Regions from separate parts of the Dorea sp. genome, predicted to be linked through region 2. Evidence: predicted binding sites of a transcription regulator. Region 2 holds the regulator's gene; the other holds the start of a gene.

What was found. The regulator Rex, encoded in region 2, represses fermentation and respiration genes when NADH is low (regulators of the CRP and FNR family bind a similar motif). The targets are predictions, from matches to a motif close to ATTGTTAANTANTTAACAAT.
Region 1: ACWJAF_RS00865 (phosphoketolase family protein) is a predicted target of Rex. The motif match lies at 3,789-3,808, and genes of this name have one in related genera.

The regions. Positions count from the first base shown of each region.
Region 1 covers NZ_CDRRQK010000001.1:172,130-178,107, reverse strand. The annotation lists gene ACWJAF_RS00875 (ABC transporter ATP-binding protein) at 1-236, shown strand, start outside; gene ACWJAF_RS00870 (LysR family transcriptional regulator) at 272-1,186, shown strand; gene ACWJAF_RS00865 (phosphoketolase family protein) at 1,381-3,756, opposite strand; gene ACWJAF_RS00860 (MurR/RpiR family transcriptional regulator) at 4,015-4,854, shown strand; gene ACWJAF_RS00855 (glucose PTS transporter subunit IIA) at 5,118-5,978, shown strand, end outside.
Region 2 covers NZ_CDRRQK010000002.1:14,453-20,430, reverse strand. The annotation lists gene ACWJAF_RS01100 (NADP-dependent isocitrate dehydrogenase) at 1-645, shown strand, start outside; gene ACWJAF_RS01095 (ABC-F family ATP-binding cassette domain-containing protein) at 808-2,736, opposite strand; gene ACWJAF_RS01090 (redox-sensing transcriptional repressor Rex) at 2,902-3,543, shown strand; gene ACWJAF_RS01085 (NAD(P)H-hydrate dehydratase) at 3,720-5,219, shown strand; gene alr (alanine racemase) at 5,225-5,978, shown strand, end outside.

The DNA.
Region 1 (5,978 bases), on a different contig from region 2:
ATGAGCCGACGGGAAATCTTGATTCGAAGTCTGGAAAGGTCGTGGCGGATGAATTCCAGAAGATCAATGAGAAGCTTGGAAAGACAATCCTGATGGTTACGCATGATCCGCAGATGGCAAGCAGATGCAAAAGAGTTATATTTTTAAAAGACGGGCTTGTGATGAATGATGTGCGTAAAAGTGGAAGTGATGAGGAATTTTATAAGGTGATTATTAGAGAGATGGAGAAGTTCTAAGTAATATAAAGGCAGCAGAAGGGAGCAGACAGAAGATGAACTCTAATTTCGAATATTATAAAATATTTTATTATGTAGCAAAGTATGAAAATCTTACAAAAGCAGCGACAGCACTAAAGACCAGCCAGCCGGCGGTCACACGTACCATTCACAAGCTGGAGAATGAACTGGGATGCCGGTTATTTACCAGAAGCAAGACCGGTATGAAACTGACTCCGGAAGGGAGAACATTCTATGGTTACGTGGCGGCCGGGTGTGCCCAGTTTTTCAAAGGGGAAAATGACCTGAGCAATCTTATTTCGCTGGAAAATGGTACGATCTATATCAGTGCCACGGAGACGGCACTTCATTGTTATCTCTTTCAGGCGATGGAAGAATTCAACAGTTTGTATCCGAATGTAAGATTCAAGATCCTGAATAACAGTACGACAGAATCCGTCAATGCGGTAAAAGAAGGAAAAGTAGACCTTGCATTTGTATCGGCGAATCTACAGGTGGCGAAGCCGCTTCGTATGAAGATATTGAGAAAATACAGGGATATACTGATCGCCGGAAAGCGGTTTGAAGAATTGAAAACGGGAAAAGAGGAATTGTCGCTTAAGGAACTGGTGTCATATCCATGGATCAGTCTGACTGCAGAGACGATTACGCGCCGCTTTTTAAATGAATACTTTGAAAAGAACGGTCTGACATTTGCGCCGGATATGGAGCTTGCGACGACGGATATGATCCTTCCGGCGGTAAGACATAATCTGGGTCTTGGATTCATCCCGGCAGAATTTGCCGATTCACAGCTGGAATCCGGGCAGGTGTTTGAAATCAAAGTGAAAGAAAAATTACCGGAACGTAATATCATATTAATCTACGATATGGAGTATCCGCAGAGTATTGCGGCGAAAGAATTTCAGAAGTTTCTGAAAGAAAGGGAGATGTCCTATACGGACTACTAAAATAAAAAATACAGAAAGCTTTTTTCAGAAGAAGAATCACAATAGAAAGAATCAGGAAAAAAGCGTAAGAAAAAAGCCGGGAAGCTTACAAGAATTCGGATGATCGATCATGATCTGATAAAGGTATCGAATTGGAGTAAAATATGTAAGCTTCCCGGCTTTTTTATTGAAAACAAACTAATTAATTGGAATTATTATTTATGCCACTCCCAGTTTCTGATCTCTTCGAGATCCTGTCCATATTCGGCAATGTACTGTTTGTGCTCTACCAGCTTGTCGTTCATCTTCTGGATCAGGAATGATCCCTTGTTGCCAAGCTGTGGCAGGTGCATGATAGCATCTTTTACCAGGTTGAAACGGTCGATCTGGTTCTGTACACGCATATCGAATGGTGTAGTGATCGTTCCTTCTTCCTGATATCCATGAACAGAGATGTTGTGGTTGTTACGCTCATATGTAAGCTCATGGATCAGTGTCGGATATCCATGGAATGCGAAGATGATTGGTTTATCTTTTGTAAAGATTGCATCATATTCTGCATCACTTAATCCGTGAGGATGTTTGTGGTCAGATTCCATCTTGAACAGGTCGACAACGTTAACAACACGGATCTTAAGTTCTGGCATTTCATCACGAAGAATTGTAACAGCAGCCATTGTCTCAAGTGTAGGTGTGTCACCGCAGCAAGCCATAACAATATCAGGTTCTTTACCGCAGTCGTTACTAGCCCACTCCCAGATACCGATACCCTGTGTACAGTGCTTAACAGCCTGTTCCATAGATAACCACTGGCAGCTTGGGTGCTTAGATGCTACGATCGCATTGACGTAGTTCTTGCTCTTGATACAGTGATCGAAGCAAGAGAGTAAGCAGTTTGTATCCGGTGGGAGATACATGCGGACAACATCTGCTTTTTTATTAGCAATGTGATCCAGGAATCCTGGGTCCTGATGTGTGAATCCGTTGTGATCCTGCTGCCATACATTGGATGTCAGGATGAAGTTAAGGGAAGCAATCGGCTGTCTCCAAGAAAGCTGGTTACATACTTTTAACCATTTTGCATGCTGGGCAGCCATAGAGTCAACGATACGGATGAATGCTTCGTAACTTGCGAAGAATCCGTGACGTCCTGTTAACAGATAACCTTCCAGCCATCCTTCACACATATGCTCACTTAACATACCGTCCATGATACGTCCGTTTCTTGCCAGACAGTCATCTGTGTCAAGAAGTCCTGCGTTCCAGTCACGGTTCTGTGTCTCGAATACTTTGTATAAACGGTTAGACATACTCTCATCAGGTCCGAAGATACGGAAGTTCTTGTTTTCTTCGTTCAGTTCGAAGATATCACGGATATATCCGCCAAGTTCGATCATATCCTGTGCTTTTGTCTTACCAGGCTGAACTTCGATTCCATAAGAACGGAAGTCAGGAAGTCTTAAGTCTTTTAATAATAATCCACCATTTGCATGAGGGTTAGCGCCGAGACGAGCATCTCCCTTAGGTGCAAGTTCTGCAAGTTCTGGGATCAGGCGTCCGTTTTCATCGAAGAGTTCTTCCGGATGATAGCTTTCCAGCCACTCTTTTAAGAGTTCCAGATGTTCCGGACTTTCCATTGTAAGTGGTACCTGATGTGCACGGAAAGATCCTTCGATCTGCTGTCCGTCTACTACCTTTGGTCCGGTCCATCCCTTTGGTGTACGAAGAACGATCATTGGCCACATTGGACGCTCTGGATCATTGTTCTCACGTGCATTTTTCTGGATGGCTTTGATCTCTTCGATAACAGTATCCATTGTCTCTGCCATCTTCTTGTGCATTGTCATCGGATCGTCACCTTCTACAAAGTAAGGCTTCCATCCGCATCCTTTGAAGAAATTCTCGATCTCTTCGTGAGAGATACGGGAGAAGATGGTAGGGTTACTGATCTTATATCCATTTAAATGAAGAATTGGAAGTACAGCACCGTCTGTAATAGGGTTCAGGAATTTGTTGGACTGCCATGAAGTAGCCAGAGGGCCAGTTTCAGCTTCACCATCACCAACAACAACTGTTGCAATCAGATCCGGGTTATCGAATACAGCACCGAATGCATGGGCGATAGAGTATCCAAGCTCTCCACCTTCGTTGATAGATCCAGGTGTCTCTGGTGCACAGTGACTAGGAACTCCACATGGGAAGGAGAACTGTTTGAACATCTTCTTCATACCTTCCTCATCCTGGCTGATGTTCGGATATACTTCGCTGTAAGAACCTTCCAGATATGTATTGGCAATCAAGAAGTTACCGCCATGTCCAGGTCCTGATAATAAGATCATATCCAGATCATAACGTTTGATTTCACGGTTGCAGTGTACATATACGAAGTTCTGTCCTGGAACAGTACCCCAGTGTCCAACGATTTTCTTCTTGATCTGATCCATGGTAAGTGGCTCTTTTAAGAGCGGATTGTCAAGAAGGTATAACTGACCAGCTGACAGATAGTTGGCAGCACGCCAGTAGGCATTCATCTTCTCAAGCATTTCCTGAGATAATGGCTGTTTCTCAAGACATGTTTTTGTGTCTTCCATATTCATACCTCTTTCATAAAAATAATTTCTTTTGCGTTAATTTTTTAACCATCTGTAGGATAACACAACGGGAAATATACGTAAAATAGCAATTTTGCATCGGTATTATAAGTTTTTGATATGGATTGAATAAAGGGAAGGTAATACAATATGTAATGGAAAAAAAGCAAAATGATGAAACAGACAATTCTTGAATGAACTGAAAAAACAGGATATACTTTTATTATATATGAGGCAGGTAATAAGGAGGAAATTCACATGTCACTGCTACAGGATATGAAAAAACATAAGAATCTGACAGAACGGGAGCAGGATATCCGCCGGTTTATTATGGAGCATCCGGAGAAGATCGAAGAGATGTCCTCCAGGGAACTGGGGCATGCGACCTTCACAAGTGCGGCATCGGTGACGAGATTTTGCCAGAAGCTTGGGACCAAAGGATTCCCGGAATTCAAGCTTCAGCTGGTAAGAGAACTGCAATATGGAACAGCCGAAGAAGAGATCGTAACCATGTCCGAGCGGGAGAATGTAGTTACAATGGTAAGAAAGGCAACACAGGTTCAGAAGCAGGCAATTGAAGAGACGAAGAAAGAACTATCCTACAGCCAGCTGGTAAAGGTCGGTCGTATGATCGCAGAAGCATCGTGCGTAGACTTTTACGTATATGATATGAACGTATATCTGGCAGATTATGGATGCTCACTGTTCTTTCATGCGGGAAAGGTAGCCAATGTTCATTCTGCAACGAATATCCAGGGACTGCATGCTGCGATGCCGGCAGATGGACATATTGCAATCGTGATCAGCCATACAGGAAGGAATGAACGACTAGCGGAGATTGCAGGACTGCTGCGAAAAGGTGGAACGAAAGTCATCGTAATATCGGCGGTGCGCGACGGGATCATTGCGAAACAGGCAGATGAATTCTTGTATGCAGCAGGATCGGGAAAAGTAGAAGAATTCTGGAGCTCGATGTTCTTTGCTTCGGGAAAATATCTTCTGGATATCTTATATGGCATGGAATTCAGCAGAAGATACGATGAGAATCTGGCACTTAATAATAAGTATGAAAAATCAGGCGAGAAGTTATTATGGTAAATTTTCACAAAGGCGTGTTGTGCAATATATACAAAAACAACATGTCTTTTTTTACGTCTGAAACGTTGTTTCGAAAATATAAAAAAATAAAAGAAAAAATATGAAACGTTTCAACAATACACGGAAAAAGAATTGTAAAAATCAGACAAAGTCATTATAGTGTACTCGTCAGATAGAAAGAGACACATGCATGTAAAAACTCTTAGAAAATACACATTTTATAATCAAAAGTTTTATGTCAAAAAGGAAAAGGAGAGTTTCAAATGGCAAAGGTAAGAGATTATCACAAACTTGCCCTGGATATCATTGATGTAGTGGGCGGCCAGAAGAATATCGCAAATGCGACGAGATGCGCGACACGACTCCGTCTGGTATTAAAAGAGACACCAGAAGGAGCAAAAGAAAAAGTATCGGCACTGGCAGGAGCAATCATCGGCGGATTATGGCAGGTAGTCGTTATCTTCGGTGTGCACTGGGGAATTACACCTGTCGTACTGGCAAACTTCGATATGTATGGATATGATACTTTCCAGGCATTCCAGACAATCGCCGTTGTAGCACAGGTTGCAGCAGCATTCGGAGTATTTATCAAATCCAGAAACAAAGAATTCAAAGGTGTGGCGCTTTCAGCCGGAATTACAGGAATCTTCGGCATCACAGAGCCGACCATCTATGGTGTAACATTAAGACTTAAGAAACCATTTATCTGTGGATGCGCAGGTGGGGCAATCGGAGCGGTTGTACTTAGTTTCTTCCATTCTGCATACTATGCATATGCCGGACTTCCGGGACTGCTTACTATCGTTAACGCAATCAATAAAGATGCACCGATGTCATTTATCGGAGAGGCCGCAGCGTGTGTGATCGCTTCTGTGATCACGATCGTAGCAATCCAGATCGTTGGATTCGACGATCCGGCAGGAGAATCAGGAGAAACAGAAGCTGCAGAGATAGACACAGAGTCAGCTTCTGATGACAGTCAGGAGACTGCAGCAGTAGAAGCAAAAGAGATTGAAAGCCCGCTGACAGGAACTATTATTCCATTAAGCGAAGTACACGATGAAGTATTTGCAAGTGAGATGATGGGAAAAGGATGTGCCATCATTCCGGAAGAAGGAAAGGTA
Region 2 (5,978 bases):
GAAAGTTTTGCAAGAAGCTGCTTTAACTATGCGTTAGATACAAAACAGGATCTGTGGTTTGCAACAAAGGATACCATTTCTAAAAAATACGATCATACATTTAAAGATATTTTCCAGGAAATCTTTGACAAAGACTATGCAGATAAGTTTAAAGAAGCCGGAATTACATATTTCTATACATTGATCGATGATGCGGTTGCACGTGTTATGAAATCAGAAGGTGGATATATCTGGGCATGTAAGAATTATGACGGAGATGTTATGAGTGATATGGTATCTTCTGCATTTGGTTCACTTGCCATGATGACATCAGTTCTGGTATCACCGGATGGAAATTATGAATATGAAGCAGCACATGGAACGGTACAGAGACATTATTACAAGCACCTGAAAGGGGAAGAGACATCTACAAACTCTGTAGCAACGATCTTTGCATGGACTGGAGCACTCAGAAAACGTGGAGAGCTGGATGGAAATGAAGAATTAATGGCGTTTGCCGATAAGCTTGAAAAAGCAACGATTGATACGATCGAAGAAGGAAAGATGACAAAAGACCTGGCACTGATCACTACACTCGAAAATCCAACAGTACTTAACAGTGAGGGATTCATTAAAGCAATCGCAGAAAAACTGGAAACTCTTTAAAAATTAAAAAATAAGATATTTAGGCATACAAAAAAGGAGTATTGCTCGATAACTGAAAACAGTTATTTTGCAACACTCCCTTTTTGTTAAAAAGTGTGTAAGAGAACTTAAAGGTTACCGCCACAGCTATAAGAAACTACAACAGATAAAGGATTAGAAAAATTAAACTTCTTCTGCAAGTTCTTCCCATTTTTCGTATAATTCTTCCAGTTCTTCCGCAATGGCAGCTTTTTCTTTTGCAAGTTCCTGACATTTTACAGAATTGGTAAAGATTTCTTCCTGTACCATCAGAGAATCAATTTCTCCATCACGTTCTTCCAGTTCGCCAATACGTTCTTCTGTCTTTTTCAGTTCGTTTTGGCGTTTCCTGAGTTTTGCCTGGGCTTCTTTTTGTTCCTGCCAGCTGAGCTTGGATTCAGAGACAGATCTTTCAGAAGTACTGTCCGGATCCGGTGAAGCAGAAGTGCCGGCATAGGCTGTGGTAAGTTCTTCTTTTTTCTCCAGATAATAGTCATAATTGCCAATGTAGTTGACAAATGTATGATTGACAAGATCCAGAATACGGGTTGCAGTCTGGTTGATAAAATAACGGTCATGTGAAACGTAAAGTACTGTGCCGGTATAATCATTCAGCGCATTTTCCAGAATTTCTTTTGATGCAATATCCAGGTGGTTGGTCGGCTCATCGAGGATCAGGAAATTCGCCTCTGAAAGCATCAGCTTTGCAAGAGAAACACGTCCTCGTTCCCCACCGCTCAAAGAGCTGATCTGTTTGAATACATCGTCTCCTGTGAAAAGGAAGGCAGCAAGTACATTGCGGATCTCTGTATTGGTAAGTGCCGGGTAATCATCAGAGATTTCATCAAAAATGGTCTTTTCCATATGAAGTACATGATGTTCCTGGTCGTAGTAACCGATTTTTACATTGGAGCCAAGGGTGTAAGTTCCGGAGTCGGCTGCAATGACATGGTTCAATATTTTTAAGAGCGTGGTTTTACCGGTTCCGTTATCACCGATCACAGCCACATGCTCGCCACGTTTGATCTCCAGATTAATATCTGTAAATAATTCCTGCCCCGGAAATGATTTGCATAAGTGCTCGATGGTTAAGACGTCGTTACCGCTGACGCAGGAAGGTTCAAGTTTCAGATGGATGTCGGTATTGACTTCCACCGGTTTTTCGATGGTCTGCATCTTTTCAAGCATTTTTTCACGACTTTCTGCCCGCTTGATTGATTTTTCGCGGTTGAAAGAACGCAGCTTTTCGATGACAGCTTCCTGATGCTTGATTTCTTGCTGCTGATTCAGGTATTCTTTCAGACGGATATCACGGAGCTGCTGCTTCTTGGCAGCATAATCGCTGTAATTTCCCATGTAAGTACGAAGAGTGCCAAGCTCGATTTCCAGAACTTTTGTCACAACTTTGTTTAGAAAATAACGGTCATGTGAGACGATAAGTACGGCTCCCTGATAGTTTAAAAGATAGGTTTCCAGCCATGCGATGGAGTTCAGATCCAGGTGGTTGGTCGGCTCATCCAGAAGCAGAATATCCGGTTTCGTGAGCAGAAGTTTGCCAAGGGAAACACGGGTTTTCTGACCTCCGGAAAGAGTATCTACGGGTTTTGTAAAATCAGTTTCTGTAAAACCAAGCCCCTTTAAAACACCGGTGATCTCGCTTTCATATGCATAACCATTTTCGCGCTCGAAAGCCGCAGTAAGGCGGTTATAAGTTTCTAACCGGTCATTTAAGGCTTCGCCGGATAGGTGCTTTAATTCCATCTCGATCTCGCGGATACGCCGTTCCATCGCGATAATATCGGATTTTGCGGTCTTTACTTCTTCGTAAATGGTGTTCCCACTCTGCATTTCCTGATGCTGGGCCAGGTAGCCTAAGGTCTTCCCCTTTGTGAGGATGACATTCCCTCCGTCCGGTGCAAGTTCACCGACGATCATCTTAAGAAGGGTCGATTTTCCCGCTCCGTTCGGTCCGACGAGAGCGGCTTTTTCATGATCCTCTATATGAAAAGATCCATCATTCACAATGAGATGTTCCCCAAAGGATTTCTGGATCCCGTGACATGCTAATATCATAAATTTCCTCCTAAATATGGATACATTATTCTGTCTGTATTCCTAAAATGCATTTGCATATGCTACTTTATTATAACGGAAATTGTATAAAATTCAACAATAGTTTGACAATAATCTTTCAATTTTATATAATTATCCTAGACTAAGATTGGAAGGGTGAATATATTGGAAGAAAGAGAGATTTCTCGTGCTGTCATCAGAAGACTGCCGAGGTATTACAGATATTTGGGTGAACTGTTGGAAAATGGTGTAGAACGTATCTCTTCGAATGATCTGAGCAAGCGCATGAAAGTAACAGCATCTCAGATCCGTCAGGATCTTAATAACTTCGGAGGATTCGGACAACAGGGATATGGTTATAATGTAAAGTATTTATATACGGAGATTGGAAAGATATTAGGTTTGGAAGAAGATCATAATATTATTATTATCGGTGCCGGAAATCTTGGGCAGGCACTGGCAAATTATGCAGCTTTTGAAAACCGTGGTTTTATCCTGAGAGGGATTTTTGATGTCAATCCAAGACTTCAGGGCGTATCGATCCGTGGTGTGCCGATCCGTATGATGGATGATCTGAAGACATTTGTACAGAACAATGATATAGATATTGCTGTTCTTACAATTCCGAAGGAAAAAGCAATTGAAGTAGCAAACATGCTGGTGGAAAACGGTGTGCGGGCTATCTGGAATTTTGCACATACAGATCTGAACCTTCCAGATAATGTTGTGGTTGAAAATGTGCATTTATCAGAGAGTCTGATGCAGCTGTCTTATAACATCAGCCGCTACAAAGAAGATCATAAATAAAAACATAAAAATGACGTGTAAGAGTAATCTGTAAGGCGGATATACTTTTACACGTCCTTTTGTCAACTTGTGTTCTACAGAAGCCGCCAGTGGCGGCTTCTGTAGATTACCAAAGTACCTTTATCAAAATTATCAGGATTCAGGTTGCGTAAATATGTCAGTTGGGAGATGATGATATGCAGTATTTGGTAAATGCAGCGCAGATGAAATCTGCAGATCAATATACCATTCAGAAGTTAGGTGTTCCGTCACTGGAATTAATGGAACGTGCCGCAGACGGATGTATACAGATAATGGAACAGGAAAAAATGGATTTTTCGGATGTCTGTGTCGTATGTGGAACGGGAAACAACGGAGGGGACGGATTCGCAATTGCGAGAATGTTATTAGAAAAAGATTATAAAGTACAGGCATTTCTGGTAGGAGATGCGGAGCATTGCACGAAAGAAACGAAAGAACAGATCAGGAAACTGGAGGCATGCGGCGGAAAAGTCAGATACTGTATACCGGAAGACGGACATTACAGTCTGGTGATTGATGCGGTATTCGGTGTCGGTCTCAGCCGTGATGTGGACGGAATTTACAGACAGGTAATAGAATGGATGAATGCACAGGATGCAGTAAGGTTTGCAGTAGATATCCCTTCCGGATTATCTGCAACAACAGGATGTGTGCTTGGATGTGCATTTGAGGCGGATTATACGGTCACATTTCAGTTCAAAAAGCTTGGACTGGAACTGGCACAGGGAAGAAAATATGCCGGAAAAACGGTTGTCTGGGATATCGGGATCTCTGCGCAGCCGCTGATGGATGATACGGATATAGTAAAAAGTGATGAAAAAGAAGATTACAGAAAGCTCCTTCCAAAAAGAGAAGAAGATTCTAACAAAGGAAGTTATGGAAAACTACTGATAATTGCAGGAAGTAAGGGCATGGCAGGAGCCGCATATCTGAATGCGCATGCTGCATATATGGCAGGAGCCGGACTTGTGAGAATATATACTGCAAAAGACAACAGGGCGATTCTTCAGACACTTCTTCCGGAAGCAATCATTACGACATATGAAGATTTTGAACAGGTAGAAGTAATCCGGTTACTGGAGTGGGCAGATGCAGTCTGTGTCGGATCAGGACTTGGACAAAGTAAAACGGCAGAAAGAATATTAAAAACAGTGATTGATTATGTAAGAGTTCCATGTCTGATTGATGCAGATGGGCTGAATCTTCTGGCAGATAATAAGAATTATTTAAGACATATAGAAGGAAGAAGATTTGTGATCACACCACATATGAAGGAAATGTCAAGAGTAACAGGAGATTCTGTAGAAAATCTGAAAAAAGACAGAGTGGAGTTCTTAAAACAATTTGCGGAGACACTTCGTATTGTATGTGTGTTAAAAGATTCCAGAACGCTGATCGCAGGAGAAGAAAGAGGAATCCGGTTAAATCAGACAGGTAACTGTGCTATGGCAAAAGCAGGATCCGGTGATGTGCTTGCAGGTATCATTGCGGGATTTATGGCACAGGGAAAAGAGCTGGAAGAAGCAGCTTCTCTTGGTACTTATGTACATGGATTGTCCGGTGACCTTGCAAAAATTGAAAAAGGCGTATATAGTGTAATGGCGAGAGATCTGATAGAATATATCAGTAAAGCATTAATGGAACTGGAGGAATAATAACAGTGAAACAATATACAAGAGTTTTAGCCAGAGTCGATTTGGATGCGGTTGAATATAATATAGAGATGATGAAGAAGAATATCGAGGAAGGTACCCAGATCATGGCCGTTATTAAGATGGATGGTTATGGACACGGTGCTGTACAGATCGCAAGACTTCTGGAAGCAAAAGATTATATCTGGGGTTATGCGGTTGCGACACTGGATGAGGCTATTTTGTTAAAAGATGCGTGCCTGAAAAAGCCGGTACTGGTGCTGGGGTGCATTTTCCCGGATCAGTGGGAAGTTATGTTGCGTAATGAAGTCCGTATGACACTTTACAGCTATGAGATGGCAAAAGAAGTATCAGAACTTGCGGCAGCGATGGATTGTAAAGTCTATGCACATATCAAACTGGATACGGGAATGTCAAGACTTGGATTTCAGATTACAAAAGAAAATGCAGATGTGATCGCAAAGATCAGTAAGCTTCCGAATATTGTTATGGAAGGAATGTTTACACATTTTTCAAAAGCAGATGAAGGAGATAAGACATTTACCAATGAACAGCTCGAAAAATATCTCTGGATGAAAGAAGAACTGAAAAAGAGAAATGTTACATTTTCATATTATCACTGTTCAAACAGTGCGGGTATCATTGACGTAAAGGATGCCAATATGGATATTGTCCGTGCGGGAATCACAACGTATGGTATGTATCCGTCGGATGAAGTGGAAAAAGAAAATGTTCCACTGAAACCTGCAATGGAGCTGATCA